DNA from 4 places in the Bacillus capparidis genome. Region 1 is predicted to be linked to each of the others. Evidence: riboswitches for the same ligand, from Rfam matches in the RefSeq annotation. Region 1 holds a riboswitch; each other region holds the start of a gene.
The links. A riboswitch is a leader RNA that binds a small molecule or an ion and turns the genes downstream of it on or off. The one in region 1 is predicted to bind S-adenosylmethionine.
Positions count from the first base shown of each region.

Region 1 (8,211 bases):
TCTTATCGCATTTAATATATTAAACATCGGCCGTTATAAGCTGGCAATCGGGACCATTGGAGCATCTAAACGAGTGATCGAACTGTCTGCAAGATATGCGAATCAACGGCGCCAATTCCAAAAACCGCTTTCTTCGTTTAGTTTAATTGGTGAAAAAGCAGCTACAATGGCTTCCAAGCTTTACGCGATGGAAAGTTCCGTCTATCGTACGGTTGGGCTTTTTGAAGAAAAATTGGGAGCTCTGTCCGAAGAAGACCAAAAAGATGGTATTAAAATAGCTGACGCAATCGCCGAATATGCGATTGAATGCTCGTTAAACAAGGTGTCGGGCTCAGAAACCTTGGATTATATTGTGGATGAAGGTGTTCAGATTCATGGCGGATACGGATTTATGCAGGAATATGAAGTAGAGAGGAGATACCGTGACTCCAGGATTAACAGAATCTTTGAAGGAACGAATGAAATCAATCGTCTGATCGTACCGGGAACCTTTTTGAAAAAAGCGATGAAGGGAGAACTGCCGCTATTTCAAAAAGCACGGGAGCTTAAGGATGAGTTAATGATGCTGATGCCCGAAGAGCCGGGCAGCGAACCGCTTAATTTGCAAAAGCATTTGTTGAAAAATGCTAAAAAAATCGCGCTCATGACTGCCGGACTCGCTGCAGAGAGATATGGGAAAGAGATTGAAAAAGAACAGGAGGTACTTGTGAATCTTGCTGACATTGTTGGACACGTCTATTCAATTGAATCAGCCATTCTAAGAACAGAAAAATCATTGGCAGAAAAAGGCGAGGAAAAAAGCAGGCAGAAGCTCCTTTACACGGAAATCTTTACTCAGGAAGCATTTAATGAAATAGAAGCACATGCAAAAGAAACAATACTTGCTGTAGAATCCGGTGATTCCCTTCGCATGACGCTCTCTGCATTAAGAAAGCTTACGCGCCATACTCCCCTAAATATCATAGTCAAGAAAAGAGAAGCAGCAAAAATGATTTTTGCTGAGGAAAGATTCGTCGTTTGAAGAGGCAAGAGCTTGATATCATGTCAGGCTCTTTTTTACATAAGTACGTTATTTTGGAGATGAAATCATTCTATGGTAAAATACCTCCGTAGATACTGGAGGTGAGTGAATGTCATTGACTTTTTATTGGTACCCGAAATGCGGAACGTGCAGAAAGGCAAAAAAGTGGCTGGAAAGCCATGAAATAGAGCTTAACGATATACATATTGCAGAAACTCCGCCGGATAAAGAGGAACTAAAAAAGCTTTATCAAACGAGCGGACTGGACTTGAAAAAGTTTTTTAATACAAGCGGCCAAAAGTACCGGCAGCTCCAACTGAAGGATAAAGTTAAAGAAATGACAGAGGATGAAATGCTCGAGCTTCTCTCATCAGATGGCATGCTTATTAAACGTCCGTTAACAACAGACGGAAAAAAAACAACAGTTGGATTTAAAGAAGAAGAGTTTCAAAAGTACTGGCTATAATGTAATATTAATTGTAATGTGATGTTTTTTAAGTCTAGAAAATTACTGGAGGTTTGAAAATGAGTACACCGAATGAATTGCGTTATTCTGAAGAACATGAGTGGGTAAAAACTGAAGATGGCAATGTAAGAATTGGAATTACTGATTTTGCCCAATCAGAGCTGGGAGACATCGTGTTTGTCGAGCTGCCGTCAGTTGGAGATGAAATCAAAGCGGACGAGCCTTTTGGAAGCGTAGAGTCTGTTAAAACCGTTTCCGAGCTATACGCACCCATTAATGGGAAAGTTCTAGAAGTAAATGAAGATTTAGAAGATAATCCTGAATTTGTAAATGAGTCTCCGTACGAAAAAGCGTGGATGATCGTAGTTGAACCACAAGACATCTCCGAAATTGACAACCTTATGACTTCTGAACAATACGATGAAATGATAAAGGAAGACTAAGGGATAAGAAAAAATCGGAGTGGACACCCTTAGGTAAGATGGGTGTCCATTTTTGCATATCGAATCTTCCTGCGTGTGGTTCTGGGGTGCTGACAGATGTGACAATAAAGGCGTTGCAGCAGGAAGCCTGAGGAGCCAGCCGTTGTTCAGGTGAACCAACCCAACCCAGGCCAGGCAGTAATCTTTCAAAGGGATCCAACTACTTTTAACTGAGAATGAAATTTTACTTTTTGTATGTAATTATATAGTGATGGGTGATGTCCTCATGGAAAAAGTCATTATAGTTGAAGGAAAAACTGACAAAATGAAAGTGAAAGAAGTTGTAATGGATCCGGTAGACATTGTTTGTACCAATGGAACAATCAGCATAACCCGGCTTGATGAGCTAGTCGAAGAACTTTATGAAAAAGATGTCTATATTTTAGTAGATTCAGATGAATCAGGTGATAAGCTTAGAAAGCAGCTGAAAAGAGAGTTTCCTGCGGCGATTCATTTATACGTGGATAAAACGTATCGAGAGGTTGCAACTGCACCTAGTCATCATTTAGCCGTAATTCTTCAGAATGCTAATATAGATGTAAAGGTAAAATATCTATAATATAGAGGTGTCTCGCTTCCATGAAAGAGCTTCAGGAAAAAGAAGTGATGAATATTAATGATCCAACATATCTTGTGTATCTCTATACTCCGCTTTGCGGAACATGCAAGGTTGGAGGCAAAATGTTAGAGGTTGTGGAGGAAATGCTCCCATCTATCCCCTTTTATAAGATCAATCTTAATTTTTCACCCCGTTTAGCTAAACAATGGAAGGTGGAAAGTGTTCCTTGCTATATTCTCCTGTCTGGAAACGACATTGTAAACATGGAATATACTTTTCAATCTGTTTCCCATTTATACGATACGATTAAACAAAAAGCCGCTCTATAAAGCGGCTTTTGACATATTTCTTAGGAAATAATCCCCGTTTATGTCGAGCAATTCTAAGAGGACTCCTTTCAAAGAAAGAGAAATGGTATATGAAGGCAATTTTTTTGGGGGGTCTATATTTTGAATGAATTGGAATGGGCAGAAACAACAAAAAGCCGTCTTTTTTTAAAACCTCTTTTATCAAAGTCACCCTTGTTAATCGCATTTGCAGGAGAACGGGAAATCATTTCGATTTCGATTAACGAAGAAGGATTAATGGCTCAAAGATCCCCGTCGGAAGGGGAAAAATCACATCTGGTTTTTTTTGGAGAGCAACATGAAATAATTTGTTTGCTGCAAGGAGATATCCCGCTGCAGCAGCTTGTGCAAAGCGGAACAGTAAAAGTGAAGGGCTCCTTTCGAGCGCTTTTAAGGCTTGAAGCAATACTTTGGCTGACCGATGGTTTTTTTACAACAGCGTAATAACTTCTGTTTTTCTATAAAAATGTTATTACAATAAGAATTTTGTAATATTTATTGACAAAGAATCTTACGCGTGATATTCTTCATGTATTATCAGACCTATGTCTTATATAACCGCATATCGTTTTCTCTTATTGAGAGAGGTGGAGGGAAGTGCCCTATGAAACCCGGCAACCGTCAACTTTGTTGAAATGGTGCCAATTCACCCGAAGCATACGCTTTGGAAGATGAGAGAAAGGTGATTACAACATATAATACCTTTCTGCTCGTTTTTCGCGGAAAGGTTTTTTTATATAGTATTAGGCTGAAGGAATTGGATTTGAAAGGAAACAGGTGATTGTACTGATTAAACTAATAAACATCTCTAAGACCTATCAGACGGGGCATAATAAAGTCCATGCCGTACAGAACGTTGATTTATCGATAGAACAAGGAGAAATATTTGGGATTATCGGCTACAGCGGTGCCGGCAAAAGTACGTTGATTCGCCTTTTAAATGGATTGGAACTGCCGACTGAGGGGACTGTTGAAGTCGCGGGCAATCCTATAAACAAAATCAAAGGAAATTCACTGCGTAAGGCGAGACAGGAAATCGGCATGATTTTTCAGCACTTTAATCTGCTGTGGTCCCGAACCGTTAAAGAAAATATTTCTTTTCCTCTTGAAATTGCGGGAGTAGGTGCAAAAAAAAGGAACGCCAAAGTAAACGAATTGATTCGCCTTGTCGGCTTAGAAGGCAAAGAAAATGCATACCCATCCCAGCTCAGCGGAGGGCAAAAACAAAGAGTCGGCATCGCCAGGGCTTTGGCTAACGATCCCAAGGTGCTTCTTTGTGATGAAGCGACTTCAGCTTTGGATCCGGAAACAACAGAGTCAATCCTGGACCTTCTGTCTGACATAAACAAAAGGCTCGGTTTGACCATCGTGTTGATTACCCACGAGATGCATGTCATCAGAAAAATTTGTCACAGAGTGGCTGTTATGGATAATGGCCGGGTAGTAGAAGAAGGAGACGTGCTCAAAGTATTCGTAACTCCGAAAGAACAAACGACGAAACGATTTGTTGGACAGCTTACTGAGCCCGAGGAAACAAAGGAAGCGATTCAGCATATTCTCAGAGCAAAGAAATCAGGGAAAACTGTTCGTCTTTCTTTTATCGGAGAATCAGCTGAACAACCGCTGATCGCTCACATGATTCGTAATTTCCAAGTTGAAGTAAACATTCTCCAAGGAAAGATAACGCAAACTCAGGAAGGCTCATACGGAACACTATTTATCCATATTGATGGAGATGCGGCTGAAGTGAATCAAGTCATTGAGTACATCAAGACAAGACAGGTAGAAGCAGAGGTGATTTCAAATGTTTGAAAAATGGTTTCCAAACGTTGATATGGAGGTTCTCTGGAATGCAACGTATGAAACGATTTATATGACTATCATCTCGTTATTTATTGCCTTTATTATTGGAGTTGCCTTGGGAATGCTGCTTTTTTTGACAGATAAGGGGAACCTATGGGAAAACAAAGCGATCAACAGTCTGATCGCGGCAGTGGTTAATATTTTCAGGTCGATTCCATTTATTATTTTAATTATTTTATTGCTCGGCTTTACCAAGTTTTTAGTTGGCACGATTTTAGGCCCAATCGCTGCACTGCCAGCGCTCGTTATCGGATCGGCGCCATTTTATGCACGTTTAGTGGAAATCGCCTTGCGTGAAGTCGACAAAGGTGTCGTAGAGGCCGCAAAATCGATGGGAGCAAGAACATCCACGATAATTTTTAAAGTGTATCTTCCGGAATCCATGCCTGCACTTATTTCCGGTATCACTGTAACGGCTATCGCCTTAATTGGCTCAACTGCTATTGCGGGTGCAATCGGTGCAGGGGGATTGGGAGATCTTGCATATGTAGAAGGTTATCAGTCTGGCAATACAGATGTAACCTTAGCCGCGACTGTATTTATTTTAATCATCGTCTTTATTATTCAATTGTTCGGTGATTTGATAACTAATAAAATTGATAAACGATAACGGAGGATTTGTAATGAAGAAACTAATTTTAAGTGCATTAATTTTTGTTTTTGCTGGCATTTTAACTGCTTGCGGTTCAAATAATGCAGGTGACTCAAACAGTAAAGAAATCGTTGTTGCAGCAACGAAAACACCTCATGCAGAACTTTTAGAAGAAGCGGAGCCCCTATTGAAAGAAAAGGGCTATACATTGAAGGTTGAAACGTTTAGCGACTATAAAATGTATAATAAAGCATTAGCTGAAAAAGAAGTAGATGCAAACTTTTTCCAACACATTCCGTACTTGGAGCAAGAAAAAAAGGATAATGATTACGACCTTGTAAATGCCGGTGCAATCCATCTTGAACCATTTGGTATCTATTCTAAAAAGGTTAAATCTTTAAACGAGCTTCCGGACGGAGCAAAAGTTATTTTGACAAACAACGTGGCTGAGCAAGGACGTATGCTTGCGTTTCTTCAAAAATCTGGATTAATTAAACTGGATTCCAAGGTGGAAGCAGTAAATGCAACAGAGAAAGATATAGTTGAGAATAAAAAAAACCTGAAATTCGAAAAAATTGCACCTGAATTAACCGCGAAGGCTTACGAAAACAATGAAGCCGATGCTGTATTCATTAATGTGAACTACGCGATTCAAAATAAATTAAATCCTAAAAAAGATGCAATTGAACTTGAATCACCAGAAAACAACCCTTATGCGAACATCATCGCCGTACGAAAAGGGGATGAATCGTCTGAAAAAATTAAAGCTTTGCTTGAAGCTTTGCATTCCGACGAAATTAAGAGCTTTATCGATGAGAAATACAACGGATCTGTACTTCCAGTATCAGAATAAATTGACGGAAAGCCCGGTTTTGATGAAAACCGGGCTTTTTGCGGTTTAACGAATGCTGATTTTCTCAGCCATCCTGTTTTAACGCCTTCGCTATCAATTTTTCATAGCTTTTTTTAAATCGTACATACTAAACGGTGAAAAAGTGAAAATTGGGAGGGAATTCTTATGAATCATCATGATACGGAAAATCATACAGAAGCAGCACTGCATGATTTCAAAGCAGGATTAGGCCTTTTTTCAAAGAAAATGCCCTTGATTGCAGAAAAATACAATGAGTTCACTGAAGAGTGCTTTAAAGAGGGCGTTCTATCAAAAAAAGAAAAACAACTAATAGCACTTGGAATCAGCGTTTTTTCACAGGATGAATATTGTATTGTTTATCATGTGAAAGGGTGTATGGACGAAGGGGCAGCCGAGGACGAAATTCTTGAAGCGGTAAGTGTAGCTGCCGCATTTGGCGGAGGAGCAGCTGTAAGCCAAGCGGTAACGCTGGTTCAAGAAAGCATCAACGATCTTAAAGATTCACTGCATTAATTCAGCGTAATTTGCACATTGCTTTTCATTAACGGCCATTGTTGATACACTGTACTCGTAAATAAAAACAAGCTAAAGGGATGGGGACTTCACTCCATCCTTTATCAATATATAAGTGTTTTTTGTTGGTAACCACCCTTTGGTTTCGGGAATGCTTTATGTTTTTCAATTATTTTGGTACACTTTATTATTTGAAGGGTAACGTTTTAACCACTATTAAGAGTTGTTTTCAGTTTTAATTTGTTATAAAATTAGAATGAGAATAAATTGAGAATAACTAAATTTTTCGTTAAGAATACTGGAGGTAAAAAGAATGGCTGCATCAACTTTAGTAATTAAAGATCTTCATGTCGAAATTGACGGGAAAGAGATCTTAAAAGGTGTAAACCTTGAAATAAAAGGTGGAGAATTTCATGCGGTAATGGGTCCGAACGGTACTGGTAAGTCAACCTTGTCTGCCGCTATTATGGGACACCCAAAATACGAAGTAACACAAGGAAGCATCACATTGGACGGACAAGATGTACTAGAGATGGAAGTAGATGAACGTGCCAAAGCCGGTTTATTTCTTGCCATGCAATATCCTAGTGAAATCAGCGGCGTGACAAATGCTGATTTTCTCCGTTCTTCAATTAATGCACGCCGCGAAGAAGGCGACGAAATTTCTCTTATGAAGTTCATCCGCAAAATGGATGAAAACATGGAGTTTCTAGATATGGATCCTGACATGGCTCAGCGCTATCTAAATGAAGGTTTTTCCGGCGGGGAGAAAAAACGCAATGAAATTCTACAACTAATGATGATTGAGCCAAAAATTGCAATCTTAGATGAAATCGACTCCGGATTGGATATTGATGCCCTTAAAGTCGTTTCAAAAGGCATTAACAAAATGCGTGGTGAAGATTTCGGTTGCTTAATTATCACTCACTATCAACGACTGCTTAACTACATCACTCCTGACCATGTGCATATCATGATGCAAGGCCGTGTTGTTAAATCAGGCGGTGCGGAATTGGCACAACGCCTTGAAGCAGAAGGTTACGAGTGGATTAAAGAAGAGCTTGGCATCGAAGACGAAACAATCGGTCAAGAAGCGTAAGCGTTAGGGGGATTATCATGACATCAGAAACCAAGCAATCAGTCGATCAGGCATATATTAAAGGATATTCTGAAAAACACCAAGAGCCTGCTTGGCTTACGGATTTCCGTTTACGTGCACTTGCTGATGCGGAACATCTGCCAATGCCAAAGCCGGATAAAACCAATATTAAAAGCTGGAATTTCACAAGCTTTGACAAGCATGAATCAGAAGGAGCTGCACTGGAATCTCTGCAAGACCTGCCGGATGATATCCGTTCCTTGGTCGATGTGGATAATAAAAACAGCATCCTATTTATCCAAAGAGACAATACCACGTCTTACGTATCTCTTCCAAAAGAGTATGAAGAACAAGGTGTAATCTTCAAGGATATTCAATCTGCAGCTCGTGAGAAC
Region 1 is NZ_JAFDST010000002.1:176,978-185,188, reverse strand. It holds gene JOC74_RS08000 (acyl-CoA dehydrogenase FadE) at 1-1,021, shown strand, start outside; gene JOC74_RS07995 (arsenate reductase family protein) at 1,131-1,487, shown strand; gene gcvH (glycine cleavage system protein GcvH) at 1,547-1,930, shown strand; gene JOC74_RS07985 (toprim domain-containing protein) at 2,196-2,528, shown strand; gene JOC74_RS07980 (thioredoxin family protein) at 2,549-2,857, shown strand; gene JOC74_RS07975 (hypothetical protein) at 2,978-3,319, shown strand; SAM riboswitch class I at 3,448-3,553, shown strand; gene JOC74_RS07970 (methionine ABC transporter ATP-binding protein) at 3,662-4,687, shown strand; gene JOC74_RS07965 (methionine ABC transporter permease MetP) at 4,680-5,348, shown strand; gene metQ (methionine ABC transporter substrate-binding lipoprotein MetQ) at 5,362-6,183, shown strand; gene JOC74_RS07955 (carboxymuconolactone decarboxylase family protein) at 6,349-6,717, shown strand; gene sufC (Fe-S cluster assembly ATPase SufC) at 7,031-7,816, shown strand; gene sufD (Fe-S cluster assembly protein SufD) at 7,834-8,211, shown strand, end outside.

Region 2 (8,211 bases), 850 kb from region 1:
CTAATTATAGGGGGGAGTTCCGGCATTGGCAAGGGAATCGCCGATCTGTTTCTTGGAGCCGGCGCAGGAGTAGCCGTGGCCGATATCGCTTTTGACCAGAAAGTGGATCAGAAATCAGAACGTTTGGTTCATCTTAGACTGGATGTCACCAATCAATCGGATGTGGCTCAGGCGGTGAAAACGGCGACTGATTTGCTAGGCTCGATTCATATTCTTGTTAATAGCGCGGGGATATCGACGATGGATTATGCCGTAGATATTAAAGAAGAAGACTGGGACAGAGTCATGGATGTCAACTCCAAAGGAACTTTCCTAGTCACACAGGCGGTTGCCCGTCAGATGATCGAACGGGGTATTGAAGGCAGGATCATCAACATAGCCTCGCAAGCCGGAAAAAACGGTTACCGCTGTATGGGAAATTATTGTTCATCGAAACATGCAGTACTGGGATTTACGAAAGTCATGGCCATCGAATTGGCTCCTAAACAAATTTTGGTCAATGCGATCTGTCCTGGCATTGTGGAGACGAGTATGAAGCATCGAGAGCGGATTGACGGTGCCAAATTAAGAAACATGACGCCGGAACAGATATATGAGGAAGACTGTTCGCAAGTTCCGCTTGGCAGGACAGCTCTCCCGTCCGATGTAGCTAATGTCGCTCTCTTTTTGGCTAGCCCCCTGTCTTCCTATATGACAGGTCAGGCGATTAATGTGACAGGCGGTATGACGATGAATTAACAGCAGAGTTGACGGCAATTTATTCTATCGGTAAAGGAGTTCAGCACGATGTCTTTTCATTTGGTATCCAGAGTCGGGCCTCAGCAGTATATCTCTGAAGAAGGCGCCTATAATTATCTGCCGGAATTTCTCAAGGTGCTGTCGGCCGCTCGGGTTCTTATTCTTCATGGTGTAAAATCTTGGCACAAAACGGCTCCTTATCTGCCCGATCTAAATGGAGCGGGTTTCGATGTACACGAGATGACCTTCGGAGGCGAATGTTCGTATCAGGAGATTGACCGTGTCATTCAGAAAATCCGGGAATCAGATATTGATCTTGTTATCGGGCTTGGTGGTGGAAAAGTGATCGATACTGCGAAAGCCGCGGCTTTTAAATCTGGCGGGCGTCCGCTGGTGATACTGCCGACAATGGCGAGCAATTGTGCGGCATGGTCGGCACTCAGCGTTATTTACAAAGATAATGGTGTATCCATTGGACATGAGATTTATCCAAAACAGTCCAGTCTTGTGCTCATAGAGCCTCGGGTAATATTGGATTCTCCCATTGATTATTTTATTGCCGGTATTGCTGATACACTGGCGAAGTGGTATGAGTCCGACAGTTTGCTCACCCATGTTCATCAGAATCATCTTTCCATTCTGTATGCAAGAGAGTCCGCTAAACTTTGTCGGGACATTCCGTTGAAGTATGCAATACAGGCTGTGGAGGATATGAAACGAGGCGTTTTATCCGAGCCCTGGCAGCTCGTGATGGAAACGAATATAATTGCTGGCGGCCTTGTCGGCGGGTTCGGCGACGAATACGGACGGGCAACTGCAGCGCATTCGATCCATGATGCACTGACCGTTTTCCCTGAGACAAAACATATCCTGCATGGCGTCAAGGTGGCCTATGGGATCATGGTTCAATTAGCACTTGAAGAAAAGTGGGAGGAAGTCCGTCGTCTTCAGCCGTTTTACCAGTGCCTAAAGCTGCCTATGAATCTGCGGGATTTACACCTTGATGCGCGTCCTGAAGAAGATATTCGCAAGCTAGCCGCTTATTCTGTGAGTCCGGACAAAACGATTCATTTGCTTCCTTTTGAAGTGACTGAGACCTCCGTCTTTGAAGCAATTCAACGTCTGGAAAAATCCATCTATATATAAATATGGATATTTTTTTACATTCATAAGAAACATCAATAGTGAACTCGTTTCAGCAAGCTAAAACATCGGGGAATCAGATGGGGACCTCACTTGATTGGAAAGTCCCACTTCGCTTAGAGGTGGGAGCCTTAACCTTTTATAAAAGATAAAATGAATCCTTTTACTTATCCAGAGCGGCGGAGGGACTGGCCCAATGAAACTCGGGAAACCAGCAGAATCACTATGTTGCTCATTCCAGGAACACATGGTTGTGTTCAAAAGATGGGGAGAACCACAAACAAGACTTCTTATCTTTGAGACTTTTTGATAGAAAATAATTGAAAGGGGGCCTGTACTAATGTCAGCGTCAGAGATTATTCGTATGGAGCATGTGGTTAAAGTTTTCACGGATGGTAAGAAAGAACATCCCGTATTAAAAGGCGTTAATCTCTCAATTGAAAAGGGGGATATATTTGGCATCATTGGCTATAGCGGTGCTGGAAAATCGACGCTGGTCAGATGTTTTAATGGGATTGAAAAACCAACGGAAGGCAATGTTTTCTGTGAAGGCCGCAATATCGTTGGTTTAAAAGCAAAAGAACTAAGGGCAGTCCGAAGAAAGATTGGTATGATTTTTCAGCAATTCAATCTCATGCCTTCCCGAACGGTTTTTGATAATATTGCTCTTCCTTTGAAACATAGCGGCTTAACTAAGAAAGAGATTAATGAGCGAATTACGGAATTGCTGCAGCTGGTTGCGCTGCCGGACAAAAGAAATGCCTATCCTTCTCAGTTGTCCGGCGGTCAGAAGCAGCGCGTGGCGATCGCTAGGGCACTGGTTAACCGGCCGAAGATCCTTTTGTGTGATGAGGCAACAAGTGCCTTGGATCCCAAGACAACGAAGTCGATCCTTTATTTATTGAAGAAATTAAATAAGGAATTGGGATTAACGATTGTGGTGATTACCCACGAAATGTCCGTTGTCAGAGAAATATGCCAAAAGGTCGCGGTGCTCGATAAAGGGGAGATCCTTGAGGAAGGTGATGTTTACTCAGTTTTTTCAAATCCGCAGCAGGAGCTGACGCAGTCATTCATTGAAACGACGTCAACGTTAGGCAGTGTGGAAAACTTAATTAAAACAAAATCTCCTGTGGTGCAGCTGCAGCCGGGACAATTGCTGCTTAAAATGAGCTATACCTCAAACAGTGTTTCCGAGCCGCTCATTTCTTATATATCAAGGGCGTATAACGTTGATGCAAATATTGTCTTTGGGGATATTCAAATCTTAAGCGATAATCCACTTGGGGGATTAATTGTTATTTTAAGCGGTCAGAAGCCGGATATTGATCATGCGCTGCAGTATCTGAAAAAAAGGCATTTTGCGATTGAGGTGCTAAAAAACCATGGGTAACTTGATACAATTCTTGCTTCCTAATGTTTCTCAAGTGATGGATGAATTTTATCTTTCAATTATTCAAACGCTGAAAATGGTATTTGAGTCAGGACTTATCTCTTTTCTGCTTAGCCTAGTGATAGGGATCATTCTGGTATCCACAAAAAAAGATGGGATTTTAGAGAATACCTTTATTTTTAATATTTTTGATAAGTTGATCAACCTGTTCCGTTCGATTCCATTCATTATTCTCATTGCAGCATTAATCCCGATTACCCGATTGATTTCCGGGACAGCTGTCGGTGTACAGGGCACCATATTCCCGCTTATTGTTGGCATTACGCCCTTTTTCTCCAGACAGATCGAGTCCGCTTTAAGTGAAGTGGATGAAGGACTGGTTGAATCAGGGATTGCCATGGGGTTATCGCCTTTTCAAATTATTGTTTCCGTCTATTTAAAAGAAGGTATCTCTTCCATCGCGCGAGTAACAACGATAACTGTCATCAGTCTGATCGGACTCACGGCGATTGTCGGCGTTGTCGGAGGCGGAGGGATCGGCGATTTCGCGATTCGTTACGGCTATCAGCAAAATCAATTAGATGCTACCTATCTATCGATTATTGTTCTCTTAATTTTTGTCAGTATCGTTCAAATAATAGGCACATTGATTACCAAAAAAACCACGCATTAGGAGGAATTCATCATGAATAAAATCACAAAAATCAGCAGTTTAGTTCTCATATTTAGTTTTATACTGGTTCTTGCTGCCTGCGGTTCGTCTTCAAACGGCAGCTCGGACAAAGTAAAGGAAGTAAAAGTTGGGGTTGTCGGCAACAGTGATGATCCGATCTGGAAACAGGTCAATAAAAATTTAGCAAAAGATAACATCAAAGTAAGCCTTGTGAAATTTACAGATGGAATCATTGCCAATCAATCTCTAGATAATAAAGAGCTGGATTTAACGGCTTTCCAGCACAATGCATTCTTGAATCAGGAAGAAAAGCAAAAAGGGTATAAATTTACCGTCATCGGCCAATCCTATATTGTTCCTTTAAACGTCTATTCGCATCATCTTAAGAGTATCAAACAGGTTAAAGAAGGGGATAAAATTGCTATCCCGAACAACGTCACGAATGCTGGAAGAGCACTCAAAGTTTTGGAAAGTGCGGGCTTGATCAAACTTGATCCAAGCAAAGGGTACTCACCAGCTGTGAAAGATATTACAGAAAATAAACTGCACTTGAATATTGTCGAAGTTGACCCTGCTAAGATCCCTAGTCTGCTTCCAGACTTTGCTGCAGGGATCACAAATAGCAACTTTATCATCGATAATAAAATGGATCCGATAAAAGATTCGATTTATCATATTCAACCGGATCTCAATGACCCGAATAACAAACCGTGGATCAATGTCATTGTTTCAAGTACTGCAGACAAGAACAACAGCACGTATAAGAAAGTGGTCAAAGCTTATCAGACACAATCGGTCGCAAACACCATTAAAAAGACATATAACGGTGTATATGTCCCTGCATTTAAGTAATGAAAAAAGCGCATGTGAGGAGATCTGAATTATGGCAAAAGTTGAAAGTTTTACCCTTGATCATACGAAAGTCAAGGCCCCTTATGTTCGGTTAATTACCCAAAAGGCGACATCATTCAATTTACGATCTGCGTTTTGTACAGCCTAATGAAAAGTCCCTAGCCTCTTTATAGCGCGTATGAAATAACGAATAATTAGTGAATGACTAAAATACTAAATTTCGCTTATATCTCGCGAGAAATGTTACTCTCCATATTTCTTCTTATGATACATGTTGACAATGCTTGCAATATCGGCGATGTGTGGATTTAAAATAAAGTCACGATATTTATAAAAAGTTGCGACGTTTTCAATAATGTCGTACCGTTTATTAAAAAGTTTAACCGTTTTTAAATGGTAATTTTAAAGAAAATATTCTCGTAGCAATATTTTTGAAAACTTTTGATCAAACTTTTTTATAAAAAATGTATACTAATTCACAAGAAAAGAATCCATTTTGATCAATCTTTTTTCAAAATGGATTCTTTTCTTGTGCCGTAAAATATGGGTTTGTCTAAGGTTTTAGCTACATGAACCACAAGAATAGACCCTCCCATATTAAAGCCAAAGCTCCAAGTTTCGACTGGCTGATATTTTACAAAAATTAATTGTACATAAATCAAAGATTAATCATTGATGGTCCTTTCTGTACTTGCCATATCTATGTTTAACCATTTCAATGTTACTTCTTATGATACATGGAGATAGAAAGCATAAAATTAGCCCTTCCAGTTGGAAGGGCTAATCTTGTGAATCAACACAATGCCTTTCATCATCAAAGTAAACCCTTTCATTGCTAAAGTAAATGGGAGCAAACTCTTTCACCGATGTATGTAAGAGCAAAGGTGCACATATTAGAATGAAATTAAGGGCAAAAACACATGGATATGCTTCAATTGGCGAACTTGGGCTCAATTTTTACAACATTATAACAATTGAGAAGGGGGATTTTTTTGAATTAAATCAATTATTGAGCTTCAAAGACAGAATATTTGTTGATTAAGTTGGGGAGAGAATGTTTATCGTTTGGATGGTGGTATTAAAGTACAAGAAAATAACTCAATTTTGATGTACGACATTTTATTGATTAGGAGGAATGAGCATGAAAAAGTTTAAAATGATTATCGTTACACTGGGCATTGTGTTGTTAAACAATTGGCCGTAATCACACCAAGCAATCATGATGAAACGTTTCCGAGTATTAGGAGCTCCTTTTGACTTTCGAAGGGAGGATGGTTCCCCAAGGGGGATTATAATCAATCTTTACAGATCGATGTCCCGAAAAGCCGTTGCATACGCTTGGATATATTTTATCCAAGCGTTTTTCATTAAAATTGTTCTATGTCGTTTATCACATTTCTCAATACTCCAATAGATTCCACAGCGTTTTCGTCATATTCTAAACTATGATTAACATTCGGAATTAACTTCGGAGTGATATTTGAGTTTTCTACTATTTTCAAGTATCTTTCTTCGGTGTAACAAGGGTCTTTGTCTCCAGTTGAACTAACCTGAATAAAAAAACGCTTTACTCTTTATTAAAGTAAAGCACCCGTTAGCGAAATAAGGGAGCAATCGTTATCAATAGCATTGAAAAACAAATTAAGAAAATACTTATTTTATTTGAGAGTTTTTCTTTTCCTTTACTTTTATAAAATCCTGAAAATTGAAGGCGATTTCTATATAATACAAATAGTAAAAGTAAGATTGCTACACCAACAAACCATCCACCAGTTGGATTATCTACGTTTATTTCCATACTCGCATAGATTAAATTAACTAAAGCTCCCATTAAACTGCCAAGAATAAAAATGATAGCTACGATGCGAAATAATTCTAAGATTACCCTAAGCATAATTCATCTCCCCTTTCAAAAATTATACCGCATTTAAACTACTCTTATTGTACTAACCTGCTTCGTTAGGACAATAAAGAAAAGTCGATGCCATCTTGAAGTATCACACCCGTTAGTCCAATAAAGATTAAATAGGATTTATCCAATAAAAGTTAAAGCGACAACAATCAAAGAAAAAATTATTGCTAATATTGCATCATGTTTTGCAGTATAAAATCATTTCTTTATACTCTTTTTTGTTCTATTTAATATTCGCTTGCAGAACAACTTTATCGACGTGATTACATATTTCACTGGCGGTATGTCAAAATCCATCAATTATTGGCCCGATAACTATTAATTACCCTTAATTTATTTGATTTGCTCCGCCAACTCTAAAATAATTCCCTCTAGCCCACGACAGTAGCATAACTTATATCTTTCTTCATAGTTTTGTATCTCACTAAAGATTTCCATACATTTCTTTTTCAATTTGGCAACAAAGGCTTCAATATCTTCAACAGCAAATGCAATATGCCGGATACCCAGGGTATTTGCAAAAGGTTGCTGAATATCTTTTTCATCTGACGGCGTATAAAATTTGATTAGCTCTATCCATACCTGACCGTCTGGCGTCCTCAGTCCTACACATGCTACTTTAACTCATTAAGCCCAACTACCTGATCCATCAACTCTCCTTCCATATACGCCATTAGGAAAGGATTTTATTAATATCTGTTTACAATAAAAAGACGTCGTTATGACGTCTTTTTATTGTAAACTGTATTAGCCCTTCCACCCGGGAGGGCTAATCTTGTGAATTAACACAATGCATTTGTGTTAGATTCGCAAGTTAACTAAAGCCAATCATGGGCTTTTTTATTTACTCTTTACATCTACAATACCGTTAAATCTAATTAAATTTGTATCTCCCATTATATCCTTCACATGACTGACAACTCCCTCAACCTCTCGAAAAAACCCATCGTCGTATAATTCAAAGGTCAAAGCAAACTTGTACTTAAATGTTTATTACTCAGTTTCGACTGGAAACCAACCTGGGACATCTAGAATAAATTTCCACAATGAATCAGGAATAACTAATTTATCCTGATCCTTTTCGGATAGAGTTGTTTTAATTTCTCCCTCACGTCCTTGGACGATCATCTTAATCCAGTCTGGTTCCATTATGATTTCACGTCCTAATGCGATGAGCGGAATACCTGTTTGCAAGGCTTTAATGGTATCCAGAGGAGTACGAATGTTTCCAACTCCAATGACAGGAACCTGACTGCCCACACGTTCTTGAATGATCTCTAATCGGGTGCGGGAATCATCGATACCGCGTCGTGGAACAGACCAAAAGTCATTCAAGGAAATATGTAGATAATCAAGTCCTTTAGATGCGATAGCTTCTACAAATACAAGAGTATCTGCCATCGTAATTCCTGGTGTTTCTGGCTCTTCAGGAGAGACACGATAACCAACAATAAACGGTTCTTTCGCATGTTGGCGAATGGCCCGCTTCACCTCGTCTAT
Region 2 is NZ_JAFDST010000002.1:1,027,076-1,035,286, reverse strand. It holds gene JOC74_RS12290 (SDR family NAD(P)-dependent oxidoreductase) at 1-738, shown strand, start outside; gene JOC74_RS12285 (iron-containing alcohol dehydrogenase family protein) at 787-1,884, shown strand; SAM riboswitch class I at 2,046-2,152, shown strand; gene JOC74_RS12280 (methionine ABC transporter ATP-binding protein) at 2,222-3,274, shown strand; gene JOC74_RS12275 (methionine ABC transporter permease) at 3,267-3,947, shown strand; gene JOC74_RS12270 (MetQ/NlpA family ABC transporter substrate-binding protein) at 3,960-4,799, shown strand; gene JOC74_RS24455 (S-ribosylhomocysteine lyase) at 4,831-4,947, shown strand; gene JOC74_RS12260 (hypothetical protein) at 6,394-6,693, opposite strand; partial or broken gene JOC74_RS12255 (VOC family protein) at 7,045-7,376, opposite strand; gene JOC74_RS12250 (NADH-dependent flavin oxidoreductase) at 7,705-8,211, opposite strand, start outside.
Region 2: it holds a riboswitch for S-adenosylmethionine, as region 1 does, so the genes downstream of both, JOC74_RS12280 (methionine ABC transporter ATP-binding protein) here and JOC74_RS07970 (methionine ABC transporter ATP-binding protein) in region 1, are expected to answer to the same signal.

Region 3 (8,211 bases), on a different contig from region 1:
ATTGAGATGGTCACTAAAATGGACAGCAGCCGGCTTAATTGTTGCTTTTGTGCCTTTTGGGAACTTTTTTTACGATAGAGGGCTTCGTAAATACGAGAAAAAATGACGCTGCATTCGCAGTGTTTTTTTTCTTTACTGGCAGTAATTAAAGCCATTTCGTCATCCAAGCGATATAATAGGCAGCCGGTATGAATAAAACTTGAGCCAAAATGGTTCCGCAGACCCTTGAGAACACTAAGGTAACCGAAGTCCATTTTAAATACTTGTAGTTTATCTTGCCTTTTGAAACACCATCAGCAAGCACGGAAATCTTGGGATCGACAAACAGCGCCAACAAAATCGTGGCTACCCCGTTAACAAGGCCTGATGCCGTAACAGCTGTCGTTGACCTTTCAGGAGCAAGCAGTCCCGCGTAAAGAGCCGAGAGAACACCAATTGTGTAGATAGATGTAATGAGCATATTTAAGACAAAAAGCCGCTTCGGAATGAGCCGGAAATGAAATCCTTTAAAATAATGAGCTGAAGGCAGCTTTATGTACCTACGAACATGCGCAAACCATTTATTAGAAATTCCTTTACGAAAGAAATTGAGGACTGAACCGTTTTCTTCTGATAAATGGAGTATAGCCCTCGAAAATGCAGCGATAAACGTAGGCAGCAAAATCATTCCTATAATCGATCCTGCCGTTGATCCAAAGATCAGCACGCGAAATTGTTCACTGACCACAACCAGGGCATTTTCTCCTGAATGATCAATAATCCCTCCTGTAAATGGCTGCTGCAACATATTCGACATCCGCGAAACAGTGACCATAACATTAAACAGCGATAAAGCCGAAGCAATCAAGCCTATTCTAGCCCCGGCAAGACGTGTAGTATAAGCAAGCGTTTCGACCGAATGAATGAGCAATAAAAAAAAGAAAATAATGATTACGTTTGTAGTTATAAACTCCATGGGGAAACCTCCTTGTTCCTTCATTAGACTAATTCAAGTTCGGCATGGTTTCATTTTTTTATTTATGAAAGTGGAGCCTCGGATTCTATCCTTAAATAAGGTTTCTCCAAACTGATTTTTTCAGTACAAACACGCAAAAGCGCCTGACAGCAAAGTCAGGCGCACATTACATCTTATTCTTTAAGCAAATCTTATTTATCATTATCCCACTTATCCAGTGAGAGTCTTGGATAGCATTTCGTTCCGTAAAATCCTATACGAAAGTAAACTTCATGGAAATTCTTGAAAAAACAAGACAACGAAAGCCCTACCTCTCAATCGTCCTTGCGGCTCCGAAGCCGCGCCAGTTTGAATTGTGAAACAAAAAGTCTTTTTTCTAATCATTTAGGGGCAGATTAGAAAACAAAGAATAAGGTTTAAATAGAAAAAAGCAGTTTACTTTCTCATTTGCTTCTGTTTTCTAAGTGTAAATCATAGCATAAATTTCCAATGAACGCAAGTTTTTTTATAGCTCCAGAGTTTGCGGAGTATTTTCATTGGCATTCATCAACCGGATGTTTGTCGGCTTGATTTCCAAAACGACAAGATTCGGATCATCTTTTCCGTCGAACCATCTTTCCAGCTTTTCGCTCCAAATTTTATCCTTAAGCTCTTTGCTGGAATTAAATTTTGCAATTCCTGAAAATTCAACATACGCATCGCCAAAACCATTGTCATCGTAACCGAGAAGCACATGGACGTTAGGGTTTGCCTCGATTTCTTCAGCTTTATGCGTATCTTCGCTTGTTGGAGTAAATAACGTTAAACCCTCGTTAAAAAACGTCATGTACCTTGAATGAGGCTTGCCATCTATAACCGTAGCCAGTGATCCTACCTTATGATTCTCCAGTACATCCAATACTTTTTGTTTAATCTGTTCTTGAGTCAATTTTTAGCCACTCCTTTGTATTGTCTCCATAGTTATTTATTTTCCACCAAGGTTCGAAATTTAAACGGCAAAAATTTAACGGATAGGCAAAATAGTAAAAAACTGCGTGAGGAAGGGCGATGTTAGGCTGGTTATAAGCGATCTTAGGCCGATATGCGCAATCTTTCCTTTTTAAAAAGAAAAAAAGGACGGGAAATCCATCCCATCCTCTCTCGCTAATCCTTACGTGGAAATAAAGTCGCCGCCGTTGACATGAATCGTTTGCCCAGTCATATAAGAGCCTTCATTTGATGCCAATAATAGATAGGCTCCGATGTGTTCTACGGGCTGACCCGCTCTGCCCATTGGCGTATTTTTCCCGAATGATTCTACTGTTTCTTCCGGGAATGTAGCTGGGATCAATGGTGTCCAAATCGGTCCCGGTGCTACCGCATTTACGCGGATTCCGTCCTTTACAATCTGTTGGGAAAGTGATCTTGTTAAACCGTTGATTGCTCCTTTTGTGCTGGTGTAATCAATCAGGGACGGATTTCCACGATAAGGATTAATTGATGTTGTATTGATAATCGCGCTTCCAGGCTTCATATAATCTAAAGCTTTTTTTATAAAGTAAACAAAGGAAAAGAAGTTTGTTCGGAACGTTCTCTCCAGCTGCTCACTGGAAATCTCTTTAATGCTGTCTTTCGGATGCTGCTCTGCAACATTGTTGACAAGAATGTCCAGCTTTCCAAGTTCACTCACTGTTTTTTCCACAGCTTCGTTGCAGAATTCCTCACTGCCAACGTCCCCTGGAATAAGCAAGCATCTTACGCCTTCTTTTTCGATTCTCGCTTTTGTCTCTTCTGCGTCATCATGTTCATCTAAATAGACAATCGCAATATCTGCGCCTTCTTTTGCATAAGCGATGGATACCGCACGTCCGATTCCGCTGTCGCCCCCTGTGATTAAAGCGACCTTGTCTTTTAATTTTCCTGTTCCTATATGATTCTCGTCTTCATAAACAGGTGTTGGATTCATATCACTTTCAATTCCAGGTTGCCTGTTTTGTTCTTGTGCAGGCTGTCCGCTTGGAAAACGTGTTAAATTATTCATTTTGAATTCCTCCTATTTATGTGATTACGTAATACACTATTCCTCAGGAAAATTCTTATTAAACATGTGAAGTGTTTTGAAAAACGACAAACAGCCGGACGCTTCTCTAAAAGTGCCCGGCTGTGCATCAAATAAGGCTTATCATTCATGGTTTTGAATGAATGTAAGCGCCTTTTCCATTTTCCTTATGTAATCTGGATTTTGACTTGAACAAAGAAATTTTGTGTCTGCATTTCCGTCTGCATGCAATTGTCCGGCTTCACTTAATATAACCGCTAATCGATGAACAGTTCCAACGCTTCCATCAACGATTTGAATGTGGTTTGGCAAAATACTTCGTAAAACGTGTTTATAAAACGGATAATGGGTGCATCCCAGAACAACTGTGCCATAGTTGTTTAGATCAAACGATGAAAGTTTTTCTGTAAAATAATCAATCACTTCTTGGCTCTCAAAGTTTAATCGCTCACATAACTCAACTAACTCCGGCAGCGGCAGGGAATCTACAAGACGCTGATCATCGATTCGAGATACCAGCTGTGTATATTTTGATTGCTTCAGTGTTAGCGGAGTAGCAAAAACGAGTACTCTTTTTCCGGCAGATCGGCTTATTTCCAAAGCAGGTTTAACCGCCGGCTCCATGCCGATAATCGGAAAATCATATGTGTTTCTTAATTCAGAAACTGCGATACTCGTTGCTGTATTACACGCGATAACAAGAGCTTTTACCTCTTCCTCTCGGATCGTTTCTACAGATTGTTTCACATATTCTTTTACGTCTGCCTTTGATTTAGTCCCATATGGAACATGAAGGGTATCGGCAAAAAAAACAAAATCCTCCCTAGGAAGCTGCTTCATTGCCTCGTGAAGCACTGTAATTCCGCCAATTCCCGAATCAAAAAAAGCTATTTTCATATTGTATTCACCTTGTATTTAAAAATTGTTTTTTGAAATTGATATAAATTATTATACATGATATCAAGCAAGGCGAACATCGTACGTTATAAATTGGAAATCCTTCGTTAAAAAGTTCGGAAAGTTGTTGGACTTAAATAGAGAATGAGAGTTAAGGTCTCGTAGAGTAAACTGCTTCTTAGGATAGAAAATAAACCGCCGGAAATTGGCGGTTTATTTTGATAATGCATAAGGGTGATAAAAATATGGTATTTCCAATTCTCTTTTTAAATAGTTTGCCAGCTCCAGCATTCCGTAAACATTTGCCGCTTTTTCAGCATCGGCATTGTAGTTCGTGTTTGTATTAATATCATAGGTATATAGATTCCCATCCTTGTCTTTAATAAATTCGATACCTGCTACAAGGATTTGCTGCTGCTGCAGGAAGTTTTCATATTTTTCAATAATCGTTTCATGAAAATTAGCAAGGATTTGAAAACTCGGTTTCGAAACCGCTTCTCCATCTGCCGGGCAGATTTGATCGCCAATCTGGCAAGCATCGGCCGGGCAAAGCTCAAATCCTCCAGACGTATCAACCTTTACAGCATATAAGAATTTCCCGCCGATAAATTCGCACCTTATAATTGACTGATCAGGGGATTCAATATACTCCTGAACGAGAGTAATTCCATCAATCGGCTCTTCAAAACCTGAACTATAAACATAGTCTTCTAAAGCCTCAATCGAATGAAAAAGCTGGACGCCCAATCCTTTCCCCGCACGATTATGCTTTGTAATAAAAGATGTCTTGTTTAAATATTTCGCCGCTTTAATAATCTCTTCTTTCCCGGCAGCGGCTATTGTCTCAGGGGTACGGATTCCATCTCGACTTAATGCGGCGTATTGAGCCGCTTTGCTTAATTCAAGTTTTAAAGCCATGCTCCCGTTTATAACCTTCCTATCATGCGCTTCAAGCCAATCGAGTACTGTTGCAGTGAATTCAGGCGCAAATCGGTTGCCTCTCGTATGGGAAGACGCGCTCATTCGGCTGTAAAAAACGCCTTCAGGGGGCTCTTCTGTCAAGTCAATTGAGCCTTCATTTAAATTCCACACTTCATATGGAAGCTTCAGTTCGTCCAAACGCTTTGTTAAATGTAACGTCCATTCATCATTTTCATGAATCACGTAAATTTTGCCCATACTGATCCCTCCATGATTTTTCTTTTCCCCTCATTAAAAAAACAAACAGCCTCTTCTTTAAACTGCATAAGAAGAGGCTGTGAATATCTAAATATTCAATTACCTATTCTTATCACTCAAGCTATTGCTTGCAGGAATTAGCACAGTACTTATCATGTAAGTCCGCTGCCGAAGCTTCACAGGGCCAGTCCCTCCGCTTCTCAAGATAAGAAGAATTCATATTTAACTGATAGGGTTAGTAACATTAAGATACCATGATACTTTCATGAAATCAACACAGAATTAATTTTTATCCCTTATCGAATAATAAAGTAAAACTTCAATCAGTGGTTCTAGTGAAGGTGCCCGCACAAGACGCCTGAGTAATTAGCCTTCTTACATTCATCCCCACTGATTGTGAGTTGAAGCCAATCCTAGCTTTTATGGGCAGTTATCCCCGCCTAGGATTGTACGTTTTCACTCATAACCTTGAGATGGGGGTCTTACTGCCCGTTAATGCGAGATAATGCCTCTAACTGCGCTGAATATGAAGCCCTCTGATTTCATGCCACTCTGAGTAAAGAACCTCTTTGTAATCATGAATATTTTCAGCTTCCAATTGTTTTTTCAGCCAATCCTCATCAAATCCAGCCTCCGTTAAATTGTTTTTGACTAACTCACCATCAAGGATTAATGTGATCGGCAAAGAAACTGGTTTATATTTGATATCAAAATCCTGTTTTGTCAGCGGAGAATTGGGATGCTTCGGCAATACACTAACTGAACCGTCCGTTTCTAAGAGCGCGTACTCAACTTCCGTTATTGAAAAATATCCTTTTTCACGGACTAACGTCTGAAGCTGGTTGATATCCAATTTATTTATTTTTAAAGCCTGGTAATCAATTTTCCCCTTACCGATAACTATCGCTGGCTGTCCTTCCAACAGCCCCCTTAGCCCTTTAAACTTTTGCGATAAAAGTTCTATTATATAAATTAAAATTCCCCATACGGCTACTGCAAATAATATTTCCCAGACACTCACATTTTCATCAAAAATCGCATTTCCAACCATTTCTCCAAGTATTAGTGCTGATATAAAATCAAACGGTGTGATTTGTGCAAACTGGGTTTTTCCTAATATCTTCGTCACAAGAAATAAAGCAAAAAATCCAATAATAAGTTCAGTGGTTATATGTAGATAATCCATAATACACCCCCTAAAATATGTCTTTCATCATTGTTAACAAGTAAGTAACAGTTTAAACGGATTTAATTTATTTGAACTGGATGGCTTAAGATATGTATGATGGTAATGTAAATGGAAAAATGAAAAGGATGTTTTCGGTGAACAAATGTATTGTTATAGGAGCGGGAGTGCTTGGCTCTGTTACCGCTTATAAATTAGCCAAATCCGGTGCAGAAGTTACTGTGATCGACCGCAAGGATAAAGGCCAAGCTACTGACGCAGCTGCAGGTATCGTATGCCCCTGGCTGTCACAGCGGCGCAACAAAGCATGGTATCAATTGGCGAAAGGAGGCGCAAAGTATTACCCCAGCTTAATTGCTGAATTAGAAGCTGACGGAGAAACAGATACAGGCTATGCAAAAGTTGGTGCGCTAAGCATTCATACGGATGAAAAGAAATTATCCGAAATGATAAAACGTGCTGAAAAACGACGAGAGGATGCGCCTGAAATTGGCGGCATCACTCTGCTTTCTTCCGATGAAGCAAAAGCTAAGTTTCCTCCGTTAGCTGACGGTTACGGAGCAGTTTATGTGAGTGGGGCTGCCAGAGTCGATGGACGTCGTCTGAGAAATGCTCTAAACTTGGCTTCAAAAAAGCGGGGAGTCCATTTTATCAATGGTGAGGCATCACTGTATATTGGACATGACAATAAGGCTGGCGTCCGGGTTGACAATGAGATAATAAAAGCAGATAAAATCATCGTTACTGCCGGCGCTTGGGCAGAGAAACTTCTAAGGCCGCTTGGAGTCAATTTTTTGGTTTCTTCGCAAAAAGCACAGATCGTCCACCTTGAATCCCCGAATGCAAAAACAGAAAATTGGCCTGTCGTTATGCCTCCAAATGACCAATACCTGCTTTCCTTCGAAAATGGCAGAATTATTGCCGGAGCTACCCATGAGAATGATGTCGGCTTCGATCACAGAGTAACAGCCGGCGGGCTGCGGGAGATTTTTGATAAGGCACTAGCAGTGGCACCAGGTCTGGACGATAGCACGCTTGTTGAAACCAGAGTCGGCTTTCGCCCATTCACACCAGGATTTTTGCCTGTCATCGGCAATTTGCCAAACTTCCCAAATGTTTTGGCTGCAAACGGCTTAGGTGCTTCTGGACTTACGATGGGACCGTACATAGGATCACAGCTTGCAAAGCTTGCATTGAACGAACCGACTGATATTGACCTTTCTCCTTACGATTTGGCCGGCGCCATCGGGTAAGCAGAAATGATTCGAAACAAAAGAAGGAGTGGTACCAATGGACGTACTTTTAAATAATGGCGTAAAAATGCCCCAGCTTGGTTTAGGGGTTTATAAAGCAGAAGAAGGAACAGAAGTGATTCGTGCAGTAAAAAAAGCACTTGAAGTCGGGTACCGGTCGATTGATACAGCCGCAGTCTATAAAAATGAAGCAGGTGTCGGTCAAGCGATTAAGGAGTCTGGTCTCCCGCGTGAGGAACTTTTTATCACTACCAAGGTGTGGAATAGTGATCAAGGATATGAGCAAACATTACAAGCTTTTGAAACAAGTTTAAATAAGCTGCAGCTTGATTATATTGACCTGTATCTCATTCATTGGCCGATGCCGAAGAGCGACAAGTACATAGAAACGTACCGTGCCTTAGAAAAGCTTTATGAGGATGGGCGGATCCGTGCGATCGGAATCTCCAATTTTAAAATCCCCCATTTGGAACGCGTATTAAAGGAATGCAGCATAAAACCCGCTGTCAATCAAGTGGAATGCCATCCATTCTTCAGCCAAAATGAATTGAAATCATTTTGCAGGGAACATGATATCTTCATTGAAGCGTGGAGCCCGATTATGAGAGGAGGAGAGTTGCTCAACCACCCAGTCATTCAATCTCTCTGCGAAAAGCACAAGAAATCTCCTGCACAAATTATTATTCGCTGGCATATTCAAAAC
Region 3 is NZ_JAFDST010000008.1:54,503-62,713, reverse strand. It holds gene JOC74_RS21840 (DUF3817 domain-containing protein) at 1-106, shown strand, start outside; gene amj (lipid II flippase Amj) at 146-955, opposite strand; gene JOC74_RS21830 (pyridoxamine 5'-phosphate oxidase family protein) at 1,461-1,883, opposite strand; gene JOC74_RS21825 (SDR family oxidoreductase) at 2,106-2,975, opposite strand; gene murI (glutamate racemase) at 3,117-3,890, opposite strand; gene JOC74_RS21815 (ATP-grasp domain-containing protein) at 4,104-5,069, opposite strand; SAM riboswitch class I at 5,176-5,281, opposite strand; gene JOC74_RS21810 (DUF421 domain-containing protein) at 5,581-6,255, opposite strand; gene JOC74_RS21805 (NAD(P)/FAD-dependent oxidoreductase) at 6,393-7,508, shown strand; gene JOC74_RS21800 (aldo/keto reductase) at 7,546-8,211, shown strand, end outside.
Region 3: it holds a riboswitch for S-adenosylmethionine, as region 1 does, so the genes downstream of both, JOC74_RS21815 (ATP-grasp domain-containing protein) here and JOC74_RS07970 (methionine ABC transporter ATP-binding protein) in region 1, are expected to answer to the same signal.

Region 4 (8,211 bases), on a different contig from region 1:
TTGGCAGACCTGCAAAAGTCATACGCCCTTTAAATGAAAAAGATATAAAAGACATGGAGAGAATTCGCAGAGAATATGTTGCAAAAGGACAGGAATATAAATCGGCGGCGAGATTCCCATCTTCGCCATAATTACCTTACCATTTTTCTCACGTTAAGCAAAAGCTTTACCACCTCTTTGTATAGAAGAACATCGTCAGCTTTTACATTCCTCTTACGAAAATTCACATAAAGTTATTATTTCCATCACAATTTCCTAATACCATAGAAGTAAAGATATATTTCATCAAATGGAGGGGTCAGCGATGAAAATTGCGATATTTACGGATACATTTGTTCCTGACGTCAATGGCGTTGCCAAAACGTTGAAAAGGTATACGGAATATTTGGAGAAAAACGGCCACAGCTATATCGTATTTGCACCCGAAAGTACAGTTGAAACGAAATTCTCAAACCATATCCACAGGTTCTCCAGCCTGCCCTTCTTTCTCTATCCGGAATGCCGTTTAGCACTGCCTAAGTTTCATCAAATTAAAGCCGAGATTCATCAGTTCAAACCTGATCTGATTCATATTGCGACTCCATTTAATATGGGGCTTTGCGGGCTTCATTACGCAAAAAAATGGAATATCCCGCTTGTCGGATCCTATCACACAAATTTTGACCAGTATTTATCCTACTATGATTTACAATTGCTCTCACGTTTTTTCTGGAAATATATGCATTGGTTCCACAAGTCCTTCCAGAAAATCTTCGCTCCTTCTGAAGAGACGTTGAACGAATTAAAAAGTAAAAAATTCCAAAATCTCTCTCTTTGGAAACGAGGAGTGGATTGTTTGAATTTCAGTCCCTCGCATTCTACCCCTGATGTGAAAAAAAACTATTCAATAAATGACGATACCTACCTATTATCTTATGTTGGACGGCTGGCGCCCGAAAAGGACTTGAAATCCCTATTAAAAGCTGCAGAACACCCGCTGCTAGCTGAAAAAAACATTCATTGGCTGATTGTTGGTGACGGTCCGATGAAGCACCACCTCGAAAGCCAAGCACCCCCAAATATGACGATTGCCGGCTATAAAAAAGGTAAAGAGCTATCTGAGATTTATGCGAGCTCGGACCTGTTTGTTTTTCCGTCCCCTACTGAAACATTCGGAAATGCAGCACTTGAAGCTTTAGCATCTGGCACGCCTGTCATCGGCGCAAATTCAGGCGGTGTAAAAAATGTGATCTCTCATGGGCATACCGGGTTTTTAGCTCAGCCTAACAATCCGGAAGAACTCGCCGAACACATTGCGTTTTTGCTTGAGAATACAAAATTACGGAAAATATTTGAGAAAAACGCCAGAGAATATGCCCAATCCCAAAGCTGGGACACGATTTTTAATGATTTATTGCTGGAATGTGAAGAAATTGCCTTTCCTAAAGAGACGAAAAGATACGCATAAGAAAAACTCACCATGTCTGGTGAGTTTTTCTTTAACCAAAAATGACTTCTTTAGGCTGATGATTCATTGCTTCAGGAAGCATTTCTTTTTCTACAAATATTTTGTGCCAAATCATGAAGATAAGCACGGTCCATATTTTTCTGCTGTAATCCGCTTTATTGGCGCAATGATCTTCTAAAAGCCTTAGCACATAGCTTTTATCGATATAGGCATCCGTTTCACTCTCTTTAATGATTGTGATCGCCCAATCATGCATTTCATTTTTCAGCCAATGGCGGATAGGGACAGGGAAACCTAATTTTTTTCGATTTAACACGTGGTCTGGAACAATTCCCTCGGCAGCTTTTCTAAGAATATACTTGGTTGTGCCGTCCTTTGTTTTTAAATGATCCGGTATTTTAGATGCTATCTCAAACACATTTTTGTCCAAGAACGGAACCCGCAGCTCTAAGGAGTGGGCCATCGTCATTTTATCAGCTTTTAATAAAATGTCTCCCCTCAGCCAGGTATGAATATCAACGTACTGCATTTTATTCACGTCACTGTAATCCTTGCTTTCCGCAAAGAAAGGATGGGTGACATCACGATAGCTCACGCTTGGATCGTACTGCTTAATAACCTGTTGCTTCGCTTCTTCTTCGAATATTTTCGCATTTCCGATATAACGGTTTTCAAGCGGAGTACAGCCTCTAACTATAAAGCTTTTCCCTTTCATTCCTTCCGGCATAACGGATGCCAGCCTAAGCAGCATTTTTTTCAAGATAGATGGAATACGCTCAAAAGGTTTTAAGGAAAGGGGCTCGCGATAAATGTTATAACCGCCGAATAGCTCGTCAGCGCCTTCTCCGGACAGAACAACCGTTACTTGCTTTTTCGCCTCTTTCGCAACAAAATACAATGGAATAGCAGCAGGATCAGCAAGCGGATCATCCAAATTCCAGATGATTTTCGGCAGCTCATTCATATATTCTTCTGCAGAAATAATCGCGTGGTAGTTCTCTACCCCAAGTTTTTCAGCTGTTTCCTTGGCAACATCCACTTCACTGAAGCCTTCCTGTTCAAATCCGACAGAAAATGTTTTCAGTTCAGGGTGGAATTCCTTCGCAACAGATACGATAAATGAAGAATCAATACCGCCTGACAGGAATGACCCCACCGGCACATCGCTTCTCATATGGACATTTACAGAATCGTAAATGATATCTCTTACTTCTTTGATCAGCTTGCCTTCTTCCGTTGCAGATGGCTGGAAGCTTACCTTCCAATACGTATTAAATTGGAGCTCGCCTCCCGGGCGCAAAGTAAACTGCTGGCCGGGACCTACTTTTTTTACTTTTTCGTCCAATGTATCGGGCTCTGGCACAAATTGAAAAGACATGTATTGCTGTAGAGCTTTTTTATCTAATGAAAAATCGTTGGACACAGAGGATAAGCTTTTTCTTTCGGAAGCAAAATAGACCTGTCCATCGGTTTTCTTATAGTATAAAGGTTTGATTCCAAACGGATCTCTTGCACCATATAACAGTTTTTCTTGTTTATCCCATATTAAAAAAGAAAACATTCCCCTTAAACGGGAAGCAGCATCTTCTTTGTATCTGCAGTATGTAGCGAGAAGAACCTCCGTGTCAGAGTCTGTCTCAAATGTATACCCTTCTTGTGTTAATTCTTCTTTTAATTCAATATAGTTATATATTTCACCATTAAAAATGATCCAATAGTTTTCGTCTTCATATGATAAAGGCTGTTTGCCGTTTTCAACGTCGATAATGCTCAGTCTTCTAAAACCGAATCCTACATGAGCATCGTGATAATATCCTTCATCATCTGGTCCGCGATGAACAATCGACCGATTCATTTGGGCAATAATCTCTTTTTGATTATCTACCTGTGATAATGGCCGATGGTTTAGAACTCCTACAAACCCACACATGGCTTTTCCTCCATTAATTATTAGTTTAATAACCAGATATCTTATACTTTACAGGAATAGAATTTATTCGTCAAAAACATTCATCGTTCAAAATCAAATGAAAAGCCGCTAACCAGCGGCTTTTTTCGTTTCTTCTTAATACTATTTATCCCGTATTAACGGGCAGTAAGACCCCCACCTTAAGGTTTTGAATGTAAACGAGTAATCCTAGGTGAGGGATAACTGCCCGTAAAAACTAGGGTTCGTTCAACTAACAATCAGTGGGGGAAGAAAAGCCCCCCACTGATTGAAGTTTCACTTTATGAAAGTGCTTCAGCCTTCAAAATTTCGGCTTTATCTGTTCGTTCCCAAGGCAGATCAAGGTCATGGCGGCCAAAATGTCCGTAAGCTGCAGTTTGTTTATAGATTGGACGTCTCAAGTCGAGCATTTTAATGATTCCTGCCGGCCTTAAATCAAAGTGCTTTGAAACGACCTCTGTCAATTTTTCCTCAGAAGCTTTTCCAGTTCCGAATGTATTGATTGAAATGGATACCGGACGGGCAACACCAATGGCGTATGCAAGCTGTACTTCACAAGACTCCGCAAGTCCAGCAGCTACGATATTTTTTGCAACGTAGCGGGCTGCATAAGCTGCAGAACGATCCACTTTAGTCGCATCTTTACCGGAAAACGCTCCACCGCCGTGTCGCGCATAGCCGCCATAAGTGTCAACGATAATTTTCCTTCCGGTAAGACCCGCATCTCCCTGCGGTCCGCCTATCACAAATCTGCCGGTAGGGTTAATGAAATATTTTGTCTGTTCATCAATTAGCTCTTTCGGCACTACTGGCGTAATCACGTACTCCTTAATATTGCGCTGGATCTGCTCCAGTGATATTTCCGGATGGTGCTGAGTTGAGATGACAATGGTGTCAATCCGGATCGGCTTGTCGTTTTCATCATATTCAACTGTCACCTGTGTTTTTCCATCAGGTCGAAGATACGGAAGGATGTCTTCCTTTCTCACTTCCGTTAAACGTCTTGAAAGTTTATGTGCAAGTGAAATCGGCAGAGGCATGAGCTCTTTTGTTTCATTGCAGGCAAATCCAAACATCAGCCCTTGGTCTCCTGCTCCGATTGCTTCGATCTCAGCATCTGACATCGTTCCTTCACGGGCTTCCAATGCTTTGTCTACACCCTGCGCAATATCGGCAGACTGCTCATCTATTGAAGTAAGTACAGCACACGTCTCAGCATCGAAGCCATACTTCGCGCGAGTATAGCCAATCTCTTTTATCGTTTCACGGACCGTTTTTGGGATATCTACGTATGTTGTTGTTGTGATTTCACCGCTTACAAGAACGAGACCCGTTGTGACAGAAGTTTCACAAGCAACTCTTGCATTTGGATCCTTTTTCAAAATCTCATCTAAAATACTATCAGAAATTTGGTCACATATTTTATCCGGATGTCCCTCTGTAACCGATTCTGATGTGAAAAGACGACGTTGTTTGGTCATTATTCAATTTCCTCCTGAAAATACGATTAACACCTATACAAGGTATTAATCTGCTATATGATACGGAACTCGTTCCCTCTCGGTCTATTTTACGGTAAGCTCTGCCTGCCAAATGAACCTGGAGTTGTTTTTTACAGCTCAAAAAACCTTATCCTTACTAGAGGAAAGGTTCTACATTTGCAAGCCTTTCACTCTTATCGATCAAGGTATGAATAGAACCTTGCGACAGGTTAGCACCTTGGTTTTCATTGAATAAGAAAACCGGTTGCTGGGCTTCATTGGGCCTGTCCCTCCGCCAGCTCGGGATAAGAGAATCCGTTCAATGACTAATCATAGCGCAATCCTTCTTGTTGTGTCAATATGGCAAACCTCTTCTGTTGAAAAGGTTCAAAAGAACTACATAATTAGTATAGATTATTAAAATTAATGTGTTATACTATTTTTAAATTTGCTATAAAATAATGTGTAAAGGAAGGTAAATATGACTCCATTGGAAATGAAAAGTGAGCTGCAATCATTGTTAACCGGCGAAAACACGAAATTCAATTTATCCGTTCCCAAGCTTGTTGAAAAAATTCTTTTTCGAAATGAAGGGATCTTAACTTCCACTGGAGCGATTAGAGCGACGACTGGCGCATATACCGGCAGGTCGCCTAAAGACAAATTTATCGTTGAAGAAGCTTCCTCAACGGAAAACATTGATTGGGGAGCAGTAAATCAGCCGTTCTCAGAAACGGCATTTGATAAGCTTTACACAAAAGTGACCGATTATTTAAAACAGCGCGAGGAATTATTTGTGTTTGAAGGATTTGCAGGAGCTAATGAAAAATATCGCATACCGATTACAGTTATTAATGAATTAGCGTGGCATAATTTATTTGCGAGACAATTATTTATCCGGCCGGGTACATCTGACTACAAGACCGTCGAAACCTCATTTACAATTATCTCTGCACCTAATTTCAAGGCGGATCCGGCAATCGATGGGACTCATTCAGAGACGTTTATCATCATATCTTTTAAAAGGAGAGTCATCTTGATCGGGGGAACAGAATATGCAGGAGAAATGAAAAAATCCGTTTTCTCCGTCATGAATTATCTTTTGCCAGAACGCGGCATTTTACCGATGCATTGTTCGGCAAATGTAGGACCCGAAGGAAATGTTGCGCTTTTCTTCGGACTGTCAGGGACAGGAAAAACGACTCTTTCTGCTGATCCAAACCGAAAGCTGGTTGGTGATGACGAGCACGGATGGTCAAATACAGATGTCTTTAACATTGAAGGCGGCTGCTATGCGAAATGTGTTAATCTGTCCGAAGAGAATGAACCACAAATCTTTAATGCCATCCGCTTCGGCTCAGTGCTTGAAAATGTGATGATCGATGAAATCTCACATGCCGCGGACTACAATGATACATTTTACACAGAAAACACTCGTGCTGCCTATCCTATCGATGCAATTAACAATAGTTTAAAGCCAAGCATTGCCGGGCACCCGGAGGCAATTGTATTTTTAACCGCAGACGCGTTCGGCGTTCTTCCTCCGATTAGCAAATTAACAAAGGAACAGGCAATGTACCACTTTTTAAGCGGATATACGAGTAAGCTTGCGGGAACGGAAAGAGGGGTTACATCTCCGGAAACAACGTTCTCAACATGCTTCGGTTCGCCATTTCTTCCACTTCCTCCTCATGTCTATGCTAAAATGCTGGGCGATAAAATTGAACAGCATGACGTAAAAGTCTTTCTGGTTAACACTGGGTGGACTGGCGGTGGATACGGAGTCGGAAAGAGAATGAGCCTGAAATATACAAGGACTATGGTGAGGGCAGCTCTTGATGGAGAATTGAATCATACTGAAATGATTAAAGATGATGTATTCGGTCTTCATATCCCGATTCATGTTCCAGGTGTTCCCGATGATGTGCTCTTTCCGGAAAAAACCTGGTTTTCCCAAGAAGAATATCAGGAAAAAGCCCGATTTTTAGCCAATGAATTTAAGCTGAATTTTAAAAAGTTCTCCAATATACCTTCCGCTATTAAAGAAAAAGGCGGGCCAAACTAAGACAAAAGCTGGCGAATCATATCGCCAGCTTTAATTGGTTGAATGAAGTGAAACTAATTTATAAGTCAAACGTGTTTTTTTCTGTTCAAGCTCAAGCTTTTCAATATAGGCTGTTCCGATTTTTTCGCCTTCAATTGTTTTTCTGACTTCCAACGGAATGTCAAGCGGATAAAGGCGATAGCCTTCTTTCACAAGTACAAAGAGATTTTCATCATTTAGGCGCTTTTCATTTCCTTTCGTTACAATCACCGTATTCAACTCAACCGGCATGCCCATGTTCATTTCCTCCTCTTTCCCTCTATTGTAACTTAGATTAACGTATTACGCCGGCGTTTTCCTGAGCTTTCATCCATGCAGTGAGTTGCCGAACGATTTTCCGATTTTCTTGCGGGGGAAAATAATGTGTATAATCAGGCTTGTACCAAGCAGTGACCGGAATTCCATGTTCAGCGAGCGCACGTTCAAGACGATAGGAATGCTCAATCGATACATTTTTATCGAGAAGACCGTGAATGAGCAATACAGGAGCTCTCATGTGATGAAGCTTTTGAAAAGGGGAGCGAAAATCATACTCATCCGGCACTTTGCTTGGATTTCCCCCTATCACTCTTTTCATCATTCGCCTTAAGTCCTTTCGCTCTTTATAGGTACAAGCGATATCACTTACTCCTCCCCAAGAAACAAAGGAAGAAACCTCGTGTTTCATTTCGATGGCCGTCCATATTCCCATGATACCGCCCCGCGAGAAGCCAAAAATATGTATTCGATCCGTATGTACACTAGGATGCTGCTGAAGCATACGAAAAGCCGAAAAAGCGTCTTCCCGATCCTCTCCGGCAAAATCCTCATTCCCTTCCCCGCCTTGGTTCCCTCTGTAAAAAGGAGCAAGTACGACAAAACCCTGTGAAGCAAATTGAATAATTCGACCGGGACGAACCATACCCACACTTTTTATACCGCCGCGCAGATATAAAAAGCCATCGTGCTTTCCTTCTTTGCAAGGTTCAGCCAGTAATCCCTTCACCTTTAATCCTTGCGATAAATATGTAACGACAAACAAGCGGACATGTTGGTTTGAAGAAGGAAACCTAGTTTTGTTGATCCACATACCCTACACTCCTAAAAAATTAAAAAACCCGGTTTGTCCCGAGTCAAATGCTATTCAGTAATCCATCCATTTTGCACCAGCCGTTTCATACTGTGCGTAAGAACACCGTCTTTCATGACAAAGCTGTATCGTTGGTTTTTTTTAATGTTTTCTGGAAGCTCT
Region 4 is NZ_JAFDST010000005.1:284,634-292,844, forward strand. It holds gene JOC74_RS18965 (gamma carbonic anhydrase) at 1-131, shown strand, start outside; gene JOC74_RS18970 (glycosyltransferase family 4 protein) at 305-1,447, shown strand; gene asnB (asparagine synthase (glutamine-hydrolyzing)) at 1,479-3,377, opposite strand; gene metK (methionine adenosyltransferase) at 3,677-4,876, opposite strand; SAM riboswitch class I at 5,068-5,188, opposite strand; gene pckA (phosphoenolpyruvate carboxykinase (ATP)) at 5,358-6,941, shown strand; gene JOC74_RS18990 (DUF2584 domain-containing protein) at 6,972-7,217, opposite strand; gene JOC74_RS18995 (alpha/beta hydrolase family protein) at 7,255-8,049, opposite strand; gene ytkD (RNA deprotection pyrophosphohydrolase) at 8,100-8,211, opposite strand, start outside.
Region 4: it holds a riboswitch for S-adenosylmethionine, as region 1 does, so the genes downstream of both, metK (methionine adenosyltransferase) here and JOC74_RS07970 (methionine ABC transporter ATP-binding protein) in region 1, are expected to answer to the same signal.